DNA from 4 places in the Streptomyces sp. NPDC093065 genome. Region 1 is predicted to be linked to each of the others. Evidence: riboswitches for the same ligand, from Rfam matches in the RefSeq annotation. Region 1 holds a riboswitch; each other region holds the start of a gene.
What was found. A riboswitch is a leader RNA that binds a small molecule or an ion and turns the genes downstream of it on or off. The one in region 1 is predicted to bind cobalamin.

Region 1 (5,160 bases):
TCTATGTGAACGTGCCGATCGCGGTCGCCGTGACCGCCCTCGGCGTCGCCACCCTGCCACGCAAGCGGGGCCACCGCGACGTCAGCATCGACGCGACCGGCGCGGTTCTCGGCTGTCTGGGCCCGGTCGCCCTGGTCTACGGACTGTCCGAGGCACCGGAACGCGGCTGGGACTCCCCCCTGGTGACCGGGCTGCTGGCCGCGTCCGTCGTGCTGATCGGCGCGTTCCTGGTCTCCCAGGCCCGCATCCGGCAGCCGCTGCTGCCGCTGCGCGTGGTCGCCGAACGCACCCGTGCGGGATCCTTCCTCGGGGCCGCGCTGCTCAACTTCGGCATGCTGGGCATCTCGCTCTTCGCCACGTACCACCTGCAGGCCGTCATGCACTACGAGCCGCTCAAGGCGGGGTTCGCGTTCCTGCCGATGGTCGGTGCCGTGATGGTGACCGCGACGCAAGTGGTCGCGCGCGTCATGGGACGGATACCGACGCGCTGGCTGGTCGGGCCCGGCCTCGCCTTCACCACGGCCGGAGTGTGGATGTTCACCACCCTCTCCGAGGACAGCTCCTACCTCTTCGGAGTGCTGCCGGCCTGGCTCCTGCTGGGCGTCGGCATGGGTCTGAGCTACTCCCCCACCGCACACGCCTCTCTGGCAGGGGTGCCGGACCACGACTCGGGCGCGGTGTCCGCGTTCCAGACGACGGCCCGGCAGATCGGCGGCGCCATCGGCCTCGCGCTGAGCAACACCCTCGCGGCGGGCGCCGCCGCGTCCTACTACGCCGACCACCAGGGCCACGGTGCGGAGGACGAACTCGTCGTCAAGTCCATCGTGCACGGCAGCGCGGCCGCCGCATGGTGGGTCAGCGGCATTCTGCTCATCGGCACGGTCGTCTGCACGATCATGATCAACGCCGATCCCCGCAAGGCACGGCAGGCCACCCCGGACGCCGACACCGACAGCGGCACCGACACCGACACCGCGCCCGACACCGATGCCGTCATGATTCGCGGCCGTGTCGTCTGGGCAGAGGACGTGCCGGTCTCCGAGGCGGCGCTCACCCTGGTCACCCATGACGGCCGCGAGGTCGCGCGCACGTCCACCGACCGCGACGGCGCTTACGGACTGCGGGCGCCCGGACACGGTCCGTACCTTCTCATCGCCCGCTCGGACACCCACCGTTCGACCGCCACGCCGCTTGCCGTCACAGCGGGCGCGTCGGCAATCGAGCACACGGTCACCTTCCAGGACGAAGGTGCCGTCACCGGCATCGCGCGCGACGAGGCGGACGGTTCACCCCTCAAGGGCACGTCCGTCATACTGACCGACGCGAGCGGCCGCCTCGTCCGGTCCCTGTCGACGGACGAAGACGGTTCGTTCCTCATCGACAAGCTGGCATACAGCCCCTACGTTCTCGTCCTCCACCAAGAGGGCTACCGGCCCGCGGCCATCGACCTTCAGATCGGCGACGCACGGCAGATCACCGTGACCGCCGAACTCGCCTCGCACGCCCGTCTCGGCAGCCTGAGCGGCGTGGTCAGCGACAGCGAGCACACCCCTGTGAACGACGTGCGACTCACGCTCACGGACGGCTCCGGTACGAGGCTGACCGCCACCTCCAAGGAGGACGGCAGCTTCGAGTTCGCCGACCTGCCGGTCGGCAGTTACATCCTGATCGCCGCGGGCCACCCGCCGACGGTGAGCCGGCTGAAGATCTCCGAGGCGACCAACCAGCACAACATCCATCTGGACCGCCGCGGAGAAGCACCCTCCCACGAGTCCTGACCCCCGGCTCCCCGCGGCTCGGCCGGGAAGGGGCGGTGAACGCGAGTGCGGCGTTCACCGCCCCTCGCCGTTGCCACCCGCCGCACGCACCGACCCGCCTTCCGGATGGTGGACGGTGCTCTTCCTTTCACGGCGCCTCCCCGTAAGCTGGCCGCAGCAGCTGGTTCGTCCCGTCCGCCAGGCGGGACGTCGCAAGAGGGAACCCGGTGGGAATCCGGGACTGCCCCGCAGCGGTGAGCGGGAACGACCGCCGTCATACGCACTGGATCCAGGACACCGGGTCCGGGAAGCGACGGCCAGTAGGAGCCCTGACGTCGTCAGGACACGCCCGCGAGTCCGAAGACCTGCCAACTGCCCGCGTGCGGACCGTTCCGCGCGCGGACATCCCGGTGACCTCGAGGGCGGGTCGGCGTACACACCAGACGGAACGACCGCGCTTGTGCCGCGCCGGATCGTGGCCATCTGGTTCGTCGTTCCCTTCGCTCTCTCGTCCCGTTTCCGGGATCTCAGGGATTCATCTCGCGAAGGAGATCTCCGTGACAGCGAAGTCCGCAGCCGCGGCAGCACGGGCCACCGCGTACGGCTACCCCCGCCAGGGCCCGAACCGTGAACTGAAGAAGGCCGTCGAGGGCTACTGGAAGGGCCGCGTCACCGCCGACGCCCTCCGGGCCACCGCCGCCGGGCTGCGCCGCGGCAACCGGCAGCAGCTCGCCGACGCCGGCATCCACGAGGTGCCCACCGGCGACTTCTCGTACTACGACCACGTCCTGGACACCACCGTCATGGTCGGCGCGATCCCCGAGCGGCACCGCGCCGCCGTCGAGGCCGACGCGATCGACGGCTACTTCGCCATGGCCCGCGGCACCCAGGAGGTCGCTCCGCTGGAGATGACCAAGTGGTTCGACACCAACTACCACTACCTGGTCCCCGAGCTGGGCCCCGGCACCGTCTTCACGGCCGACTCCACCAAGCAGGTCGCCGAGCTGAAGGAGGCCCTCGACCAGGGCCTGGCCGCCCGTCCCGTGCTGGTCGGCCCCGTCACCTACCTCCTGCTGGCCAAGCCCGCCCCGGGCGTGCCCGCGGACTTCGAGCCGCTGACGCTCCTGGACCGGCTGCTTCCGGTGTACGCCGAGGTCCTCGCCGATCTGCGCGCGGCCGGCGCCGAGTGGGTGCAGCTCGACGAGCCGGCCCTGGTGCAGGACCGCTCCCCGGCCGAACTGAACGCCGCCGAGCGCGCGTACCGTGACCTCGGTGGTCTCACCGACCGGCCCAAGCTGCTCGTGGCCTCCTACTTCGACCGGCTCGGCGACGCACTGCCCGTGCTGGCCCAGGCCCCGGTCGAGGGACTCGCCCTGGACTTCACCGAGGCCGCCGCGGCCAACCTGGACGCCCTGGCGGCCGTCGGCGGGCTGCCCGGCAAGCGCCTGGTCGCCGGTGTCGTCAACGGCCGCAACGTCTGGATCAACGACCTGCACAAGTCGCTGTCCACCCTGGGCACTCTCCTCGGGCTCGCCGACCGCGTCGACGTCGCCGCCTCCTGCTCCCTCCTGCACGTGCCCCTGGATGCGTCCGCGGAGAAGGACGTCGATCCGCAGATCCTGCGCTGGCTGGCCTTCGCCCGCCAGAAGACCGCCGAGGTCGTCACCCTCGCCAAGGGCCTCGCCCGGGGCACCGACACCATCACCGGCGAACTCGCCGCCAACCGCGCCGGCCTCGCCTCCCGCGCCACCTCGCCGATCACCCGCGACCCCGCCGTCCGGACCCGCGCCGAGGCCGTGACGGACGCCGACGTCCGCCGCTCCCAGCCGTACGCCGAGCGGGCCGCCGCCCAACGTGCCCACCTCGGGCTGCCGCTGCTGCCGACCACGACCATCGGTTCCTTCCCTCAGACCACCGAGCTGCGCACCGCCCGCGCCGACCTGCGCGCCGGCCGCATCGACACCGCCGGGTACGAGGAGCGCATCAAGGCAGAGATCCAGGAAGTCATCTCCTTCCAGGAGAAGACCGGCCTGGACGTCCTGGTGCACGGCGAGGCCGAACGCAACGACATGGTCCAGTACTTCGCCGAGCAGCTCACCGGCTACCTCGCCACGCAGCACGGCTGGGTCCAGTCCTACGGCACCCGCTACGTGCGTCCGCCGGTCCTGGCCGGTGACATCTCCCGCCCCGAGCCGATGACCGTGCGCTGGACCTCGTACGCCCAGTCGCTGAGCGACCGCCCGGTCAAGGGCATGCTCACCGGACCGGTCACCATGCTCGCCTGGTCCTTCGTCCGCGACGACCAGCCCCTCGGCGACACCGCCCGCCAGGTCGCCCTCGCCCTGCGCGACGAGGTGAACGACCTGGAGGCCGCGGGCACCTCGGTCATCCAGGTCGACGAGCCGGCGCTGCGCGAAACGCTGCCGCTGCGGGCCGCCGACCGGGACGCCTACCTGGCGTGGGCGACCGAGGCGTTCCGGCTCAGCACGAGCGGGGTCCGTCCGGACACCCAGATCCACACCCACATGTGCTACGCCGAGTTCGGCGACATCGTCCAGGCCATCGACGACCTCGACGCCGACGTGATCAGCCTGGAGGCCGCCCGCTCCCACATGCAGGTCGCCCGCGAACTCGCCGCCCACGGCTACCCGCGCGAGGCCGGACCGGGCGTGTACGACATCCACTCCCCGCGCGTGCCGAGCGCCGAGGAGGCCGCGGGCCTCCTGCGCACCGGTCTCAAGGCCATCCCCGCCGAACGGCTGTGGGTCAACCCCGACTGCGGTCTGAAGACCCGCGCCTGGCCCGAGACCCGCGCCTCCCTGGAGAACCTGGTCGCCGCCGCCCGCACCGTCCGCGGTGAGCTGCCCGCCTCCTGACCGAAGGAGGCGGTGGGCCGGGACGCCACAGGCGTCCCGGCCCTCAGGTCGCGGCCGATGTGCGCCGCCAGTCCTCGGGCAGCACCTCGTCGACCGTGCCGCGCCGTGTGCACCGGCCGTCCTCGAACAGCACCGCGTCGTCCGTCAGGGCCCGGACTGCGGGCAGGTCGTGGCTGATGAACAGCAGGGCCGTACGGTCCGGGGCGAGCAGCCCGGGCAGCGCCTCGAACACCCGCTTGCGCGAGACGGTGTCCAGCGCCGACGTCACCTCGTCGCACACGAGCAGCGCGGGGCCCGCCAGCAGCGCGCGCACGAGGGCGCAGCGCTGGAGCTGGCCCCCGGAGAGCGTGGCGGGCGTGCGGTGCAGGAGTTCCTCGTCGAGCCCCAGGGCGGCGGCCGTGTCCAGGGCTTCGGCCGTCGCCGCCTCCTGCTCCCGGTGACGCAGGAGGCGGGCCGTGTCGGCGAGTTGCGGCAGTACCCGCCGGTGCCCCTCGAACGAGTCGGCGCTGCTCTGGTGCACGTACTGG
Region 2 (5,160 bases), on a different contig from region 1:
TTCTCCGAACGCGACACCAGCCGCCTGGTCGCCGACCTCCGCGAGACCCTGGCAGGCGAGATCACCGCAGCCCGGGTGAGTCCGGCCGACCTCGCCGAGCTGGCCTCCCGCATGCCCGGCGTCGCCCAGGTCCTGCTCGACCTCGGCCGCCGCAACCACCTCCTGGCCGAACGCCTCGCCGGCGCGACCGACGCCCGCGACACCGACCCGGCCGCACCTCGCTCACCACACTCGCCGCACGAGGAGATCCGCGACTTCTTCTACCGCCGCCAGAACTACCTCCACGACACCGACCTCGCGGCGGAGGAACTCGCCCAGGAGATCGGCGTCCGCCCCGGCGACGTCCTGCGGGTGCTCACCGCACGCCTCACCGACCACCACGGCGTACGGCTGACCGGCGAATCGAGCGATCGTCTCCACCACTACGACGAGCCGACCCGCACCCTCCACCTCTCGGCCCGCCTGCGCCCCGGCCAGCGCGCCTTCCGCATGGCCACCCAGCTCGCCCTGCTCGAACACGACGTCGAACTCGCCCGCCAGGCCGCCGAAGACTTCCAGCCCGGCACCCCCACCCACGCCCTGGCCCGCATCGGCATCGCCCACTACTTCGCCGCCGCGCTGATCCTCCCCTACACCGCCTTCCACACAGCCGCCGAGGAAGCCCGCTACGACCTCGAACTCCTCACCGACCGCCACGGCCTCGGCTACGAGACCGTCTGCCACCGCCTCAGCACCCTCCAACGCCCCCGGCTGCGCGGCGTGCCCTTCTCCTTCGTCCGCGTCGACCGCGCCGGCAACATGTCCAAACGCCAGTCCGCCACCGGCTTCCACTTCTCCCGGGCCGGCGGCACCTGCCCGCTGTGGAACGTGTACGAGGCGTTCGCGGCCCCCGGCCGCATCCACGTGCAGATCGCCGAAATGCCCGACGGGCAGCGGTACTTGTGGACCGCGCGAGCGGTCACCCGGCACCGTGGCGGCTGGGGCGAACCAGGCAAGACCTTCGCCATCGGCCTGGGCTGCGAGATCCGCCACGCCCACCGCCTTGTCTACTCCGACGGACTCGACCTGACCAGCACCTCCGCCGCCACCCCCATCGGCATGGGCTGCCGCGTCTGCGATCGCCTCGACTGCCCCCAGCGCGGGGCACCCCCGCTCGGCCGTCCGCTGCGGATCGACCAGAACACCAGCACCTTCGTGCCGTACCCCGTGACCGATCACACGACTTGACCCAGCGATTACCTTGATAGCCTCGACAGGCCAGTCGAACCACATCCGTGGTCAGGGAATCCGGTGCGAATCCGGAACTGACGCGCAGCGGTGAGGGGGACGGGCGGGGCACGACGCCACTGGGAGACCGGGAAGGCGCCCCGGCCGGACGAACCCGAGTCCGAAGACCTGCTGGCACCTTCGCGCCCAGCGCGGGGGACGTCCGTAGGCCGGCTCCGCGAACGAGCCCCGACCCCAGAGGCATGCCCGTGCTCCGCACCCCCGCCCTCCTCCATACCCCGGCGCTGCTCGTCGCGTCCGCCCTGCTGCTCACCGCGTGCGGCTCCTCCGACGCGGGTGACGCGAAGCGGGAGGAGACCTCAGCCGCTGGTTACCCGGTGACCCTCGACAACTGCGGCCACAAGGTCACCCTGAAGTCGGCCCCGAAGCGGGCCGTCTCCCTCAACCAGGGCACCACCGAGATCCTGCTCTCCCTCGGCCTCGCCGACCGCATGGCCGGTACGGCGACCTGGACCGACCCGGTGATGAAGGGCCTGGAGAAGGCCAACGCCACCGTGCCGCGCCTCGCCGACAACAACCCGTCCTTCGAGAAGGTCCTGGACGCCGAACCCGACTTCGTCACCGCCTCGTTCATCTCCACCCTCGGCAAGGGCGGGGTCGCCACCCGCGAGCAGTTCGAGAAGCTGGGCGTACCCACCTACGTCTCACCCTCCGACTGCGCAGGCAAGGACAACGACAGCGGCGGCGACGGCTCGCGCAGCGAACCGCTCACCCTCGACGCCGTCTACGGCGAAATACGCGATCTCGCCCGCGCGTTCGGCGTCGAGGAGCGCGGTGAGAAGCTCGTCGCCTCGCTGAAGAAGCGGGTGAGCACGGCCACCGCCGGACTGCACGCATCCGACGTCTCCCTCATGTACTGGTTCGCCAACTCCCAGTCCCCGTACCTCGCCGGCTGCTGCGGCGCGCCGGGCGCCATCACGCGCGCGGTCGGCGCGAAGAACGCCTTCGCCGACTCCCACGACGAATGGCCCCAGATCAACTGGGAGACCGTCGCCGACCGCGACCCCGACGTCATCGTGATCGGCGACCTGACCCGCAAGCAGCAGACCGCCGAGACCGCCGCGGCCAAGATCCGCTTCCTGGAGGCGAACCCCGCCACCCGCAATCTGACCGCCGTGAAGAAGAAGCGGTACGTCCTGCTGAGCGGGCAGGCGATGAACCCGTCCATCCGCACCATCCAGGGGATCGAGAAGGTCGCAGCAGGTCTGCGCGACTTCGGCCTCGCCAAGTGAGCATCCGCTCCCTGCTGCTGACGGGCAGCGGACTGGCCGCGCTGCTCGTGTCGATCGCCGTCGCCGTGACGATCGGACCGGCGGACATCTCGACAGGGGACGTCTGGGCCGCCGTCGCGGCCCATCTCGGCCTCGGCGAGAGCACCCTGGCGCCGCTGCGGGACGGCATCGTCTGGGATCTGCGCATGCCGCGCACCCTGCTCGCCGCCGTGTGCGGGGCCGGACTCGCCGTCTGCGGCGCGGTCATGCAGTCGCTGCTGCGTAACCCGCTCGCTGACCCCTTCGTCCTCGGGGTCTCCTCCGGCGCGTCCACCGGGGCGGTCGCCGTGGTCGTGCTGGGCGTCGGCGGGGGAGCGGTGTCCCTGTCGGCGGGCGCCTTCCTGGGCGCGCTGGTCTCCTTCGCCCTGGTGCTGCTGCTCAGCCACACCCTCGGCGGCAGCACCGACCGGGTGGTCCTGTCCGGGGTGGCGGCCATGCAGCTGTTCTCCGCGCTGACCTCCTTCATCGTCCTCACCTCCGCGGACGCCGAGACCACCCGGGGCGTGCTGTTCTGGCTGCTCGGCTCGCTCACCGGCGCCGACTGGGGACAGGTACTGCTCTGCACCGTCGTCCTGACGGTGGTGCTCGTCGTCAGCCTCGGCTACGCCCGAACCCTCGACGCGTTCGCCTTCGGCGACGAAGCCGCCGCGGGACTCGGGGTCCGGGTCGCCCGCACCCGCCTGGTCCTGCTCTGCGCGACCGCGCTGCTCACCGCCGCCCTGGTCAGCTGCGCCGGAGCGATCGGATTCGTCGGCCTGGTCCTGCCGCACGCCACCCGCACCCTCACCGGCTCCGGGCACGCCCGCCTGCTGCCGGTCACCGCGCTGACCGGAGCCGTCTTCCTGGTGTGGGTGGACACCCTCGCCCGAACCGTCCTAGACCCCCAGGAGGTCCCGGTGGGCGTGGTGACGTCCCTCATTGGCGTACCGGCGTTCGTGATCGTCCTCTACCGCGGACGGGGAAGAGCATGACCAGCCTGCACGCGGACCGCGTCGTACGGCGCATCGGTGACAAGGTAGTCGTCGACGACGTCACCCTCACCCTGCGCCCCGGCGAGACGGTCGGTCTGCTCGGTCCCAACGGCTCGGGCAAGTCGACGCTGCTCAGGCTGCTGGCCGGGGTCCTCGCCCCCAGCACCGGAGTCGTGAGCCTGGACGGTCGCCCGCTCATGGACGTCGGTCGCCGCGCCACCGCCCGCCGTATCGCCACCGTCGAGCAGCACACCCACACCCAAACCGAACTGACCGTCCGGGACGTCGTCGCCCTCGGCCGCATCCCGCACCGGCGAGCCTGGACACCCCCGACCGCGGCCGACGCGGCAGCCGTCACCGAGGCTTTGCGACGCACCGGACTGACCGACCGGGCCGGCCAGTCCTGGCACACCCTCTCCGGCGGCGAACGCCAGCGCACCCAGATCGCCCGCGCCCTCGCCCAGGAACCCCGCGAACTCCTCCTCGACGAACCCACCAACCACCTCGACATCCAGCACCAGCTCGACCTCCTGGAACTCGTCGCGGCCCTGCCGGTCACCACCGTGATCGCCCTGCACGACCTCAACCTCGCCGCCATGTACTGCGACCGCCTCCTCGTCCTGCACGACGGCCGCGCGGTCACCGAGGGCACCTCCGCCGAGGTCCTCACCCCCGACCTCATCGAGCAGGTCTACGGCGTCCATACCGAGGTCACGCACGAACCCGGCCACCCCGTGATCCGCTTCCTGCGCCCAGCCGCCCGGGACGGATCTCCCCCGAAGAGGAGCGTGACGAGCGATGCCCCGACAGCACCCTGAAGCGGTCGGCACGGAGCACACCTCACCCGAACCGGCACCGTGCCGCGTTGTCGTATGCCGGGACTGCTGCTGCGGAACCCCGAAAATCACCGGCGTGGACCACGACCGGCAACTCGCGCGCCTTACCGAGCAGGTCCCGGTCCGCGTATCCGACTGCCTCGACGTATGCGAACACGCCAACGTGATCGTCGTCCAGCCCTCCGCCGTCGCACGCGCCGCAGGAGCCCGACCGGTCTGGCTCGGCCTCGTCAACGACCCTGACGCCACCGAAGACATCACCGCCTGGGTGCAGGCTGGCGGCCCTGGTGTCGCCCCCTGCCCCGACATCCTTGCCCTGTATGTCTTCACCCCGCCCCACAGGGCGATGAGCGGGTCTGTCAAACGAGCGGTGTAACTGGGGTAGTTGGGACTACTGGCGGGCTGCCGACAGGCGGCCGTCGAAGGTGATGTCGAAGGCGTTCAGCGCGGTCTTCCAGCGCATGGTCCAGCGAACCTGGCCCTTGCCCGTGGGGTCGAGGGACATGATCGCCATGTAGACGCATTTCAGGGCGGCCTGCTCGTTGGGGAAGTGTCCACGGGCCTTGACCGCCCGGCGGATCCGCGCGTTCACCGACTCGATCGCGTTGGTGGTGCAGACGATGCGGCGGATCTCGGTGTCGAACCGCAGGAACGGGGTGAACTCTTCCCAGGCGTTCTCCCACAGCTTCACGATTGCCGGATACTTCCGGCCCCAAGCGTCGGCGAACTCGGCGAACCGCTCCAGAGAGGCCTCCTCGGTCGGCGCCGTGTAGACCGGCTTCAGAAGCTTGGCGA
Region 3 (5,160 bases), on a different contig from region 1:
TGAGCAGCATGTCCGCGCCCGCGCCCGCCGCGCTTCCCACCCCGGTCGTCCTGCCGGCCACCAAGGCCGTGCTCTGGCTGGTCGGAACAGCGCTGATCGCGCTGGCCGTCTACTACTTCATCGGCGTCGACCAGGGCGCCTACTCGGTGTTCGGCAAGGACATGCACGTCCACGAGTTCGTGCACGACGCCCGCCACTTCCTCGGCTTCCCCTGCCACTGACGAGAACCGGCAGGGACATCCGAACATGGAAAAGAAGCTCATCCTGCTCGGCGTCATCGCTGGCGCAGTCGCCGGTCTGCTCGCGTTCGTCTTCGCCCGGATCTTCGCCGAACCCCAGATAGCCAAGGCCATCGACTACGAGAGCGGACGCGACGCCGCCCAGGCGGCTCTCGACAAGGCCGCCGGAGTGACCCCTGAGGCCGCTGGCCCGGACATCTTCAGCCGGACCATCCAGGCCAACGTCGGCATCGGCGTCGGCATGGTCTTCTTCGGCATCGCGATGGGCGCCCTGTTCGCCGTCGCCTACACCATCTGCCTCGGACGCGTCGGCAAGCTGCGTCCCCGCAACCTGGCCCTGCTGGTGGCGCTCGGCGGCTTCCTCGGCATGTACTTCGTGCCGTTTTTGAAGTACCCGGCCAACCCGCCCTCGATCGGACACACGGACACCATCAAGGACCGCGGCAACCTCTACCTCGCCATGGTCCTGTGCTCGGTCGCCTTCCTTGTCGCCGCGGTCTGGCTCGGCAAACGCCTCCAGCCGCGCTTCGGCAACTGGAACGCCACCCTCCTCGGCGCCGGCTCCTACATCGTGGCGATCGGCATCGTCATGGCCCTGCTGCCGCAACTCGGCGAACTCTCCGTCAACGTCCAACACTACGGCCACCACGCCACCGAGACCCCGCTACCGCTGACCAACTCCAAGGGCACCATCGTCTACCCGGGCTTCCCGGCGGACGTCCTGTTCTCCTTCCGCTTCTACTCCGTCGCCGCCCAGGCCCTGCTGTGGACGACGGTGGCTCTGGCCTTCGGCCCGATGGCCGAGCGACTGCTCGACCCGGCCGTCCGGGCAGCGGCCAAGCCCGTGCCCGGACAGCCCGAGCCGGTGGGCGCGGCCTGATCCACCCGGCAGCGAGAAGGATCACGCGAGGCGAGACGGTATTGGCCATGTCCGCGACACGCGGTACCGTCACTGCGATATCGACGACGGCAGAACGGAAGCCGGTGAGAAACCGGCACGGTCGCGCCACTGTGTGCCTGCCCCGAGCGCGGGGCGGCGAGTCAGACCCGTAGCCGTCGTCATGTGCACCACCGAGATGGGACGCGAACTCCCAGAGGAGGCCCTGCCATGGCGCAGCATGTCGCACCGCCGACAGCCACCACCCCCGCTCTCCCCGCCAAGCTGCCGATCGGCGCGATCGTCCCCTGGGCGGTCTTCTTCGGCATCCTGATGCTGGTCCTGCTCTACTTCGTCGGCGCCGAGCAGGGGGCCACCTCCGTTGTCTCCGGCGAGGACGTCCACGAGTGGGTGCACGACGCCCGCCACCTTCTCGGCTTCCCCTGCCACTGACCCGAGGGGAAACCAGCACACCCATGAACTCCGCAACGGTAAGAAACCTCCTCGTCCGCGGCATGCTCGCCGGCCTCGCGGCCGGCGTCCTCGCCCTCGTCGTCGCCTATCTCCTCGGTGAGCCGAACGTCGACAAGGCGATCGCCTTCGAGGACGCCCACTCCCACGAGCACGAGATGGAGATCGTCTCGCGCTCCCTGCAGTCCACCGCCGGCCTGGCCACCGGTGTCCTGATCTACGGGGTCGCCTTCGGCGGCATCGCCGCGCTCGCCTACTGCTTCGCCCTCGGCCGGGTCGGCCGCTTCAGCCCCCGGGTGACCGCGCTGCTCCTGTCCGGCTGCGCCCTGCTCGCGGTCTACGTCGTGCCGTTCCTGAAGTACCCGGCCAACCCTCCCGCCGTCGGCAACCCCGACACCATCGGCAAGCGGACCACCCTGTACTTCCTGATGATGCTGCTCAGCGTCCTCCTCGCCGTCGCCGCGACCATCCTGGGCAAGCGCCTCGCGCCCGCCCTGGGCACCTGGTGGGCGACCGTTACGGCGGTCGCCGGCTTCGCGGCGGTGATCGGGCTGGCGTACGCCTTCCTCCCCGTCATCAACGAGGTTCCGTCCGACTTCCCGGCCACCGTGCTGTGGCGGTTCCGCCTCTCCGCGCTCGCCATACAGACCGTGTTGTGGGGAGCCTTCGGACTCGGCTTCGGTGAACTGGCCGAGCGCCTGCTGAACCCCAAGCCCGCCACGAAGGTCCCGGCCTCGGCAGTGGCCGCGCCCAGCTGACCATGATCCGACCATGAGTGAGGGCCCGCGGAACCATCCGGGGGCCCTCTCGCGTTCTCCGGACACCCGACCAGGACCACGGACATGACCCGACGAACAGACCGGCCCGAGCGATTAGACGAGGACGACGAAGGCGAGCAGCGGAGGAGCCGAGTGACCAGACGACCCCAGCCCCGCCACATCACCCTGGGCGGCCATGAGGCCGTTGCCCTGACTCCCAAGGAGTACGAGCAGCTGATCGCGAGCCGCCGCCAGATCGGCGGCCAGAGCGCCCGCGTCCGGGTCCTCGCCCAGCAGGTCAAACGCAGTGAGCAACTGCTGCGGGACCTGGAGGATCTGATCACCGCTGCGGACCGTGGCTGTGGTGAACCGGCCCGGACACCACCGGCAGCCTGCTCGGCTCAGTGCGCTGACCCGGACGCCACGGTGGGGACGGAATCGGGGTGTCTGCGGTGCGCGATCGCGGCGCTGCTGCGCCGCCACCGTGAAGCGGCGGCCTGAACAGCAGCGATTCACGACAGACGTCATTCCTCCCCGCAGTCGCTGTTGTCGTCCGGGGACTTCAGAGGCTGTCCCAGCCTGAGATTCCAGCGCCCGGCACGCCCGGTGATCTCTGTCGCCGTCAGCGGGGGAACGTCAGCGCGCCAGAAGGCCGCTGCGGGTGCGCCGAGCACATGCACCACCGCGGCCCGGACGACATCGGGCTCCACTACGGCGAGTGTGCGGCCGTCCGCCTGTGCCATGGCGTCGAGCCACCGACCGATACGGCAACACATCTCCTGCACCGACTCCCCACCGTGCGGCGCGGACGCGGGGTCGGCCAGCCACCGGCCCACCGCCTCCGGCTCACTTCCGGCGACCTCGTCGAGAGCCAGGCCCCGCCAGCGCCCCGCGTCCAGGCCGGCCAGCTCCGCACTCGGCTCGCCCGCCACCAGTCCCAGCGCCGCCGCGGTCTCCCAACAGCGCAGGCCCGGAGAGACGAACACGCAGGCCCCCGCAGGCAGCGTTCCGGCCGCCGCGCGGGCCTGCGCCGCGCCCCGCTCGTCGAGCGACGTCGCGCCGTCATCGAAGCGAGCCTGGCGAAGAGACGGGTTCAGCGCGGGCGAAATGAGGGTGACGCGGCTGGTCACGGGCAGCTCCTGCCATCTGTGTCAGGGAGTACGGGTCTCCACCGGGTACGGAACATACGTCCGCCGGTCGGGATCGACGGCGAGCCGTCCGCCGGCCGGAGGGCGGGCCCGCTGTGCGCAGTCACGGCGTTCGCAGATCCGGCAGCCCAAACCGATGGGCGTCGCCGCACGAGGGTCGTCCACAGCGATGCCCTCGGCGTAGACGAGCCGGTGGGCGTGGCGCAGCTCGCAGCCGAGCGCGACGGCGAACTCGGCGCGCGGGGCATGATGGCCGAAGCCGCCACGGGTGATGGTGCGCGCGATCCAGAAGTACCGCTTCCCGTCCGGCATCTCGGCGACCTGGGTCAGTATCCGGCCGGGCGCGGAGAACGCCTCGTACACCGTCCACAGGGGACAGGTGCCGCCGAGCCGCGAGAAGTGGAAGTCGGTCGCGGACTGGCGTTTGGAGATGTTCCCGGCCCGGTCGACCCGAAGGAACGAGAAGGGGATGCCGCGGCGGCCGGTGCGCTGGAGAGTGCTCAGGCGGTGGCAGACCGTCTCGAAGCCGACGCCGTAGCGGGCGGAGAGCAGCTCGATGTCGTAGCGCACCTCTTCGGCCATGGTGTGGAAGGCGGTGTACGGCATGAGGAGCGCGCCCGCGAAGTAGTTGGCCAGGCCGATGCGGGCCAGCGCCGGTGCCTGGGGCGAGGTGAGTTCCGCGGAGCCCCGGGCGAGCTGGTCCAGGAGCGGGCCGTGTTCCAGGAGGGCCAGCTGGGTGGCGAGCTGGAAGGCGCGCTGGCCCTCGCTCAGCCAGGGGGAGAGGAACAGCAGCCCGGTGTCGGGGTCGAGCCTGCGGGCGTCCCCGGAGCGGCCGGGAGCCGCCTGGACCACCTTGATCCCGTTGCGTTCGGCGAGGCGTGCGGTGAGGGCGTCGGCGACGCGGCCCGGCCGCAGCCGCATGGCCTCGGCGAGTTGTTCGGCCTCGGTGTCCAGCGGCTCGAAGTGGTTGTGGTGGGTGTAGAAGAAGTCCCGTACCTCGTCGTGGGGTTCGCCGGCCGACAGCGGCGGCGGACCGTCGCCGGTGCCGGGTGCGGCGAGGGCGGCGGCCTGTTCGGCGGCGTCGCGGTAGCGGCGGTGCAGGGCGACCAGGGCGCGGGCGACCTCGGGATGGTCGCGGGCCGCCTCGCTGATCTCCTCGGCGGCGGGCAGCTCGACCCCGCACGCCTCGTCGGCCAGAGCGTCTCGCAGATCCGCGGCGAGCCGGTCCTCGTCCGCGTCCGAGAAGAACTCGGCATCGACGCCGAAGACCTCCGCGATCCGCAGCAGCACGGCTGCCGTGAGCGGGCGCTGACTCTGTTCGAGCTGGTTGGCGTAGCTGGTGGAGATGCCCAGCGCGTGGGCCATCTCGACCTGGTTCATGCCCTCCTCACGGCGCAGCCGCCGCAGCTTGGCATGCGCGTACACCTTGCGCTCGGTCGGCCGTCGGGGCATGACGCACCTCCTTGGGGAAACCCGGTCGCCACCCTCACGTACTTGCGAACATAGCATTCGCTAAATTCGCAACGTTCGCAGATTCGCAGTTTCTCGTTGTACGGATTCCGCACCTTGGCCCGGTGGTCCGAGGGGCGACGGCCGGGCAGGCTCGATCACATCGGCCCCACCGTCCCGCACCGCATCGCGAGGAGTCCCGTGATCGAGCACCACGT
Region 4 (5,160 bases), on a different contig from region 1:
GCAGGACGAACAGCCGGGCGCGGAAACGCGCCACGTCCAGTCCCATCGTGGTCGCCGCCTCCTCGCCGGCCAGCAACAGGTTCAGGTTGCGGGCCTGCACCATGAGAACGCCGATGCCGAACAGCAGGGCCGTGCCCGGCAGCCACAGCGTGCCCCAGTCGACGCCGCCGAGCCCGCCGAGGGTCCAGGCGAGGACCGCGCGGGCCTCGTTGCCCCGGTCAGTGGTGAGCAGCAACAGATCGAGGACGGCGGTGAGCACCGCCGCGATCGCCACCCCGGACAGCACCAGCCTGGACGAGGTGATGCGTCCGCCGGTGCGGGCGGTGGCGTACACGAGCAGGAGCGCGCCCAGTGCACCCGCGAAGGCGGCCACCGACAGGGAGGCCGGTCCGAAGAGGGTGAACCCGAACACGATCACGGAGACCGCGCCGAGCGACGCCCCGGAGGAGACGCCGAGCAGGTAGGGCTCGGCGAGCGGGTTGCGTACAAGGGCCTGCAGGGCGGTGCCGATCACCGCCAGACCGGCGCCGGTGACCGCACCGAGCAGCACCCGCGGTGCGCGTACGTCCAACACGATGGTCTCCCGGGCCCGCGACCAGCTCGGATCCTGCCAGTCGGCTCCCAGCGCGTGCGTCACGATGCCCCACACCTGGCCGGGCGGCACGTGTACGGAGCCGATGGCGAGGCCCGCCGTGGCGGAGGCGACGAGCAGGGCGGCGAGGACGAACAGCACGACGGCCAACCCGGTACGGGCCGCTCCTGGCCCGGTCTTGTGCGGTTGAACCGTCCGCTCGGTGGGCGTGCCGGCGGCGGCCTGGGTCACCGGAAGCTCTCCGGGTGCAGCCCGCGCGCCAGGTCCTCGACCGCGTAGGCCGACCGGATGCCGACCAGAGTGGCGGTCAGTGGCAGGACGACGAACCGCTTGTTCCTGACGGCGGGCACGTCGGCGAGCGCGGGCTGGGAGAGCAGGAACTTCTTCTTGGCCTCGACGCTTCCGGCGCCGGCGTAGTCGTAGACGGCAATGACTTCGGGCTTGCGTTCGACGACCTGCTCCCAGGAGACGTCGCCGAAGACGTCGTCGAGGTCGGCGAAGACGTTCTTGCCGCCGGCCAGCCGGATCAGCTCGGTGCCCAGGCTCTTGCCGCCCGCGGTGAACGCGCTCTTGTCGCCGCTGTCGTAGACGAAGACGGACACCCCGGGCTCGTCTTCGACCTCGGCGGCGGCCTTGCCGACGCGGCTCTGCAGGTCCGCGACCAGCTTGTCGGCCCGGTCCGGGACACCGAAGATCTTGCCGATGGTGCGGATCTCGTCATAGGTGTCCTTCATCGTCACCTGCTTCTTTCCGCAGTACTCGCGGTTGAGGTAGGTGTCGATTCCGGCACCGGCGAACGCCTTTCGGGAACGGCCCTCCTTCTCGGCGAAGGCGCTGCCGTAGCCGCCGTAGACGAAGTCGGGTTCGGCATCCAGGATTTTTTCGAACGACGGTTCCCTCTCGGCCAGTTCGGGGATCGCCTCGTACTCCTTCTTCAGCTCGGGCAGGACGGCGGAGTCGGGGTAGGCCGTGCCGACCATGCGGGTCTTCAGGCCGAGGGCGAGCATGAGTTCCGCCGGGTGCTGGTGAATCGTGACCACCCGTGACGGCGGCTTGTCGTACGTCGTCTTCACGCCGCAGTTGTCGATGGTGACGGGGAAGCCCGCGGGCACGGCGGTGGTCGCCTTCGCGTCCCCGCCGTCGTCGTCGGAGGAACCGCAGCCGGTGGTCAGCAGCACGGAGGAAAGGGCCACGGCGGTGGCCGCGGCACGAAGGAGCCCGCGTGTGCGGGCATGGGGGAACAACTGGGACACGTGAAGCCTCCTGGAGTCCGCGCTCCTCGGATCGGGCCCGCGACGGACCAGTGTCCTGACTCCCGGATCGACGTTCCCTCCGCCTTCCCGCGCGGTGCGCAGTGGCATGTCGGAGGGGCGCTCCCCGGTCACAGTGGCGGGACCGTGCCGGATTCGCACCGGCTTCCTGTCTCCCGTCGCGGCGATGACCAGGTGATCCTACGTTTCCCCGAGTCGACGGCGAAAGGCGGACGGGACCGGCAGACCCATCCGTCGGCCACGGCCCCGCACTCCCGGGAGACCGACTGACGGCCGGCACCGGGCGAGCGGGCCCGGCGTCCCGGGATGGGAAGATGACCGGCGACAAGGCGACGGCGGAACGAGGAAGCCGGTGTGAATCCGGCGCGGTCCCGCCACTGTGATCGGCGAGCGCGTCCCGACGGGCCACTGCCCGGCAGCGGGTGGGAAGGCCGGGGTGCGCGCGACCCGAGAGCCAGAAGACTCACGCGGTCGCCTCCTCGACGGACCACCGGGGCGGATCTCCCCGGAGAGAGGGAGGGCACCGCATGCCCGCAACGCCGACCGGACGAAAGACCGACGACGCGAGGACCCGGGCGGTGGCCGCCCCCGTGCCGTGCCGCGTCGTCGTGTGCCGCGACTGCTGCTGCGGCAGCCCCAAAGTGACCGGCGTCGACCACGCGGCCCAGACCGAGCGGCTGCGCGCCGCGGTACCGATACGCGTCTCCGACTGTCTCGACGCCTGCGACCACGCCAACGTCATCGTCGTCCAGCCCTCCGCCCGGGGCCGTGCCGCCGGTGCCCGGCCCGTCTGGCTGGGGCTGGTCAACGACCCGGACGCCACCGAGGACATCGCCGCCTGGGCACGCGCGGGCGGACCGGGCGTCGCGCCCCGACCGGACATCCTCGACCTGTACGCCATCACGCCGCCGCGACGGCGTACGGCCCCCTGACCGCGCGGACGGAGAGTCGGAGGGAGGACAGAAGCCGTGCACGGAGCCCGCGCCTCAACTGCGTCCGTCGACGCCGCCCTGGACGACGTGGCGAGCCTCGGCGGCTTCTCCGCCCTCCGGGTCGGCGGCCCCGACGGCGGCCGGCATCCGGTCGCCCGCTCCTACGCGGCGGGTTCCACCGATCTCGCCGCCGCCGTCGCACGCCGTCACCGCACCCCGGAGCCGCGGACCGAGGTCTCCATCGCCCAACCCGGTCATGCCGCCCGCCTCTGGTCGGGGACCATGCCGGCGTTGACGAACAGCAGGGTCGGGGCCGGCAGCGGGGCTTACAGGGGAAGAAGGGCGAGTGGCCGGGCGGGGTGGCGCGGGCCGAGGAAGACGACGATGCCCTTGCCGTCGGGAGACGGATGGGTGACCTGCGTCCAGCCCTGGCGGCGGTAGAAGGCCATGGCCTGCGTGTTCTGGACGGAGGTCAGCAGCCAGGCACGTCCGTCGGGCGCGTGCGCAGTCACTGCTTCAAGGAGGTCCGCGGCGACACCGGTGCCGCGGGCGGTCGGACGGACGGCCAGTTCGTCGATTTCCAGGGCGCCGCACAACCAGTCCGCGGTGTGCGCGGGGCCCAGGCCGACGGCGGCCTGGGGATAGCAGCGGTCGGTGGGGAAGGGCGTCGGGGTGGTCCACGCGGTGGCGAAGCCGATGGCCTCCCCGTCGCGTACCGCGGTCGCAGCGGTGAAGCCGGGACGGGCCGCGTTCGCCGGCAGCCGGGCCGCGAACTCCGTCGCCCGTTCCTCCTCCTCGTTCCAGGGCGGGGCGCAGAAGGCGTCGACGTAGACGGAGCGCAGCGCGTCGGTGTGCGCGAGCAGTTCGGCCCCCGTGTGGACGCGGATGCCGGTGGTCATCAGGCGGCCACCGCCGTTCCCGCGGCGACCGGGTGCAGGGCGGCGTACTCCAGCGGCGCCGACGGGTCGATGGACACGTCCAGCGGAGCTGGTGCGGCGCCGGCGCGTACGAGGAGGTCGCCGACGGCGGCGATCATCGCGCCGTTGTCGGTGCACAGGCGCAGTGGCGGTACCCGCAGCTCGATGCCGGCCGCCCGGCAGCGCTCCTCGGCGAGCGAGCGCACCCGCGAGTTCGCGGCGACCCCGCCGACCACGACCAGGGTGCGCACGCCGTGCTCCTTGCAGGCGGCGACCGCCTTGCGGGTCAGTACGTCCGCGACGGCCTCCTGGAGCGAGGCCGCGCCGTCGGCCACCGGCAGCTCACGTCCCGCGTGACCCTCCGCCCAGCGGGCGGCGGCGGTCTTCAGACCGGAGAAGGAGAAGGCGTACGAGCCGGGCAGCGGGCGCGGGAAGGGGACAGCGCGAGGGTCCCCCGCCCGCGCCGTCCGGTCGATGGCCGGACCGCCGGGATACGGCAGCCCGAAGACCCGCGCGACCTTGTCGAAGCACTCCCCGGCCGCGTCGTCCAGCGTGTCCCCGAGGTGCGTGATCCGCTCTCGGGCGAGGTCGCGGACGAGGAGCAGGGAGGTGTGGCCGCCGGAGACGATCAGCACCATGCACGGGTTCGGCAGCGGGCCGTGCTCCAGCGTGTCGGCGGCGACGTGCCCGGCGAGATGGTGCACCCCGTACAGCGGGACGCCGAGCGCGTAGGCGATGCCCTTCGCACCGGCCAGACCCGTCTGGAGAGCGCCCGACAGCCCGGGGCCGGTGGTCACGGCGACCGCCCCGACGTCGGACAGCCGCAGCCCGGCCTCGTCCAGTGCCTGCCGGACGACCGGACGCAGCGCGTGGAGGTGGGCGCGGGCGGCGATCTCGGGCACCACCCCGCCGAAGCGGGCGTGCTCGTCCATGCTCGACGCCACCGCGTGCCCCAGCAGCCGCCCGCCCCGGACCAGGCCGGCGCCCGTCTCGTCGCAGGACGACTCGATGCCCAGCACCACCGCAGACCCCATCGACCGACCTTTCTGCACTATGTAAGTTGTTGCGAACAGTGTGCAACAAGATCGGGCCCGATGTGTACCCGAACGGTTCTGTGCAGGTGGCCGACCCGTGGAGCTTTCGACCGATGGCCTCCTCGACCCGACGGCTCCAGCCGTCACCTCCAGCAAAGACGATTCGTGGGAAGGCGCCGGTCTGGGGGTTGATGGCACAGGCGTTCAAGCCGGACACCGCCCAGCCGTCGCCACCGGCCTGCCCTTGAGGAACACCTCGGCCTGGACGATGTCGGTGTCCGGCCCGACCGGGTCCTGGCGCCGTTCGGGGCGAGGGCGGCGACGACGGTGAGCTTGCGGTGGGCGGACGAGTGGTGTCCGGAACCGACCGCCAACCGGTGCCGGCGAAGCCTCCGGGATTGCCGTCCGTACGGG

Region 2: another riboswitch for cobalamin. It lies ahead of ACIQFU_RS18150 (ABC transporter substrate-binding protein); the one in region 1 lies ahead of metE (5-methyltetrahydropteroyltriglutamate--homocysteine S-methyltransferase).
Region 3: another riboswitch for cobalamin. It lies ahead of ACIQFU_RS18075 (CbtB-domain containing protein); the one in region 1 lies ahead of metE (5-methyltetrahydropteroyltriglutamate--homocysteine S-methyltransferase).
Region 4: another riboswitch for cobalamin. It lies ahead of ACIQFU_RS32640 (ABC transporter substrate-binding protein); the one in region 1 lies ahead of metE (5-methyltetrahydropteroyltriglutamate--homocysteine S-methyltransferase).

Annotation. Positions count from the first base shown of each region.
Region 1 covers NZ_JBIVPJ010000023.1:34,830-39,989, reverse strand. Annotated here, with positions in the region: gene ACIQFU_RS31315 (DHA2 family efflux MFS transporter permease subunit) at 1-1,778, shown strand, start outside; cobalamin riboswitch at 1,923-2,145, shown strand; gene metE (5-methyltetrahydropteroyltriglutamate--homocysteine S-methyltransferase) at 2,315-4,633, shown strand; gene ACIQFU_RS31305 (ABC transporter ATP-binding protein) at 4,677-5,160, opposite strand, start outside.
Region 2 covers NZ_JBIVPJ010000009.1:172,062-177,221, forward strand. Annotated here, with positions in the region: gene ACIQFU_RS18145 (short-chain fatty acyl-CoA regulator family protein) at 1-1,227, shown strand, start outside; cobalamin riboswitch at 1,242-1,418, shown strand; gene ACIQFU_RS18150 (ABC transporter substrate-binding protein) at 1,470-2,519, shown strand; gene ACIQFU_RS18155 (FecCD family ABC transporter permease) at 2,516-3,529, shown strand; gene ACIQFU_RS18160 (ABC transporter ATP-binding protein) at 3,526-4,347, shown strand; gene ACIQFU_RS18165 ((2Fe-2S) ferredoxin domain-containing protein) at 4,328-4,741, shown strand; gene ACIQFU_RS18170 (IS256 family transposase) at 4,757-5,160, opposite strand, start outside.
Region 3 covers NZ_JBIVPJ010000009.1:154,189-159,348, forward strand. Annotated here, with positions in the region: gene ACIQFU_RS18065 (CbtB-domain containing protein) at 1-221, shown strand, start outside; gene ACIQFU_RS18070 (CbtA family protein) at 247-1,119, shown strand; cobalamin riboswitch at 1,164-1,312, shown strand; gene ACIQFU_RS18075 (CbtB-domain containing protein) at 1,348-1,569, shown strand; gene ACIQFU_RS18080 (CbtA family protein) at 1,593-2,345, shown strand; gene ACIQFU_RS18085 (hypothetical protein) at 2,499-2,846, shown strand; gene ACIQFU_RS18090 (histidine phosphatase family protein) at 2,870-3,475, opposite strand; gene ACIQFU_RS18095 (short-chain fatty acyl-CoA regulator family protein) at 3,497-4,945, opposite strand; gene ACIQFU_RS18100 (MmgE/PrpD family protein) at 5,144-5,160, shown strand, end outside.
Region 4 covers NZ_JBIVPJ010000025.1:77,193-82,352, reverse strand. Annotated here, with positions in the region: gene ACIQFU_RS32645 (FecCD family ABC transporter permease) at 1-823, opposite strand, end outside; gene ACIQFU_RS32640 (ABC transporter substrate-binding protein) at 820-1,836, opposite strand; cobalamin riboswitch at 1,894-2,015, opposite strand; cobalamin riboswitch at 2,203-2,328, shown strand; gene ACIQFU_RS32635 ((2Fe-2S) ferredoxin domain-containing protein) at 2,391-2,795, shown strand; gene ACIQFU_RS32630 (hypothetical protein) at 2,850-3,053, opposite strand; gene ACIQFU_RS32625 (GNAT family N-acetyltransferase) at 3,122-3,694, opposite strand; gene tsaD (tRNA (adenosine(37)-N6)-threonylcarbamoyltransferase complex transferase subunit TsaD) at 3,694-4,746, opposite strand.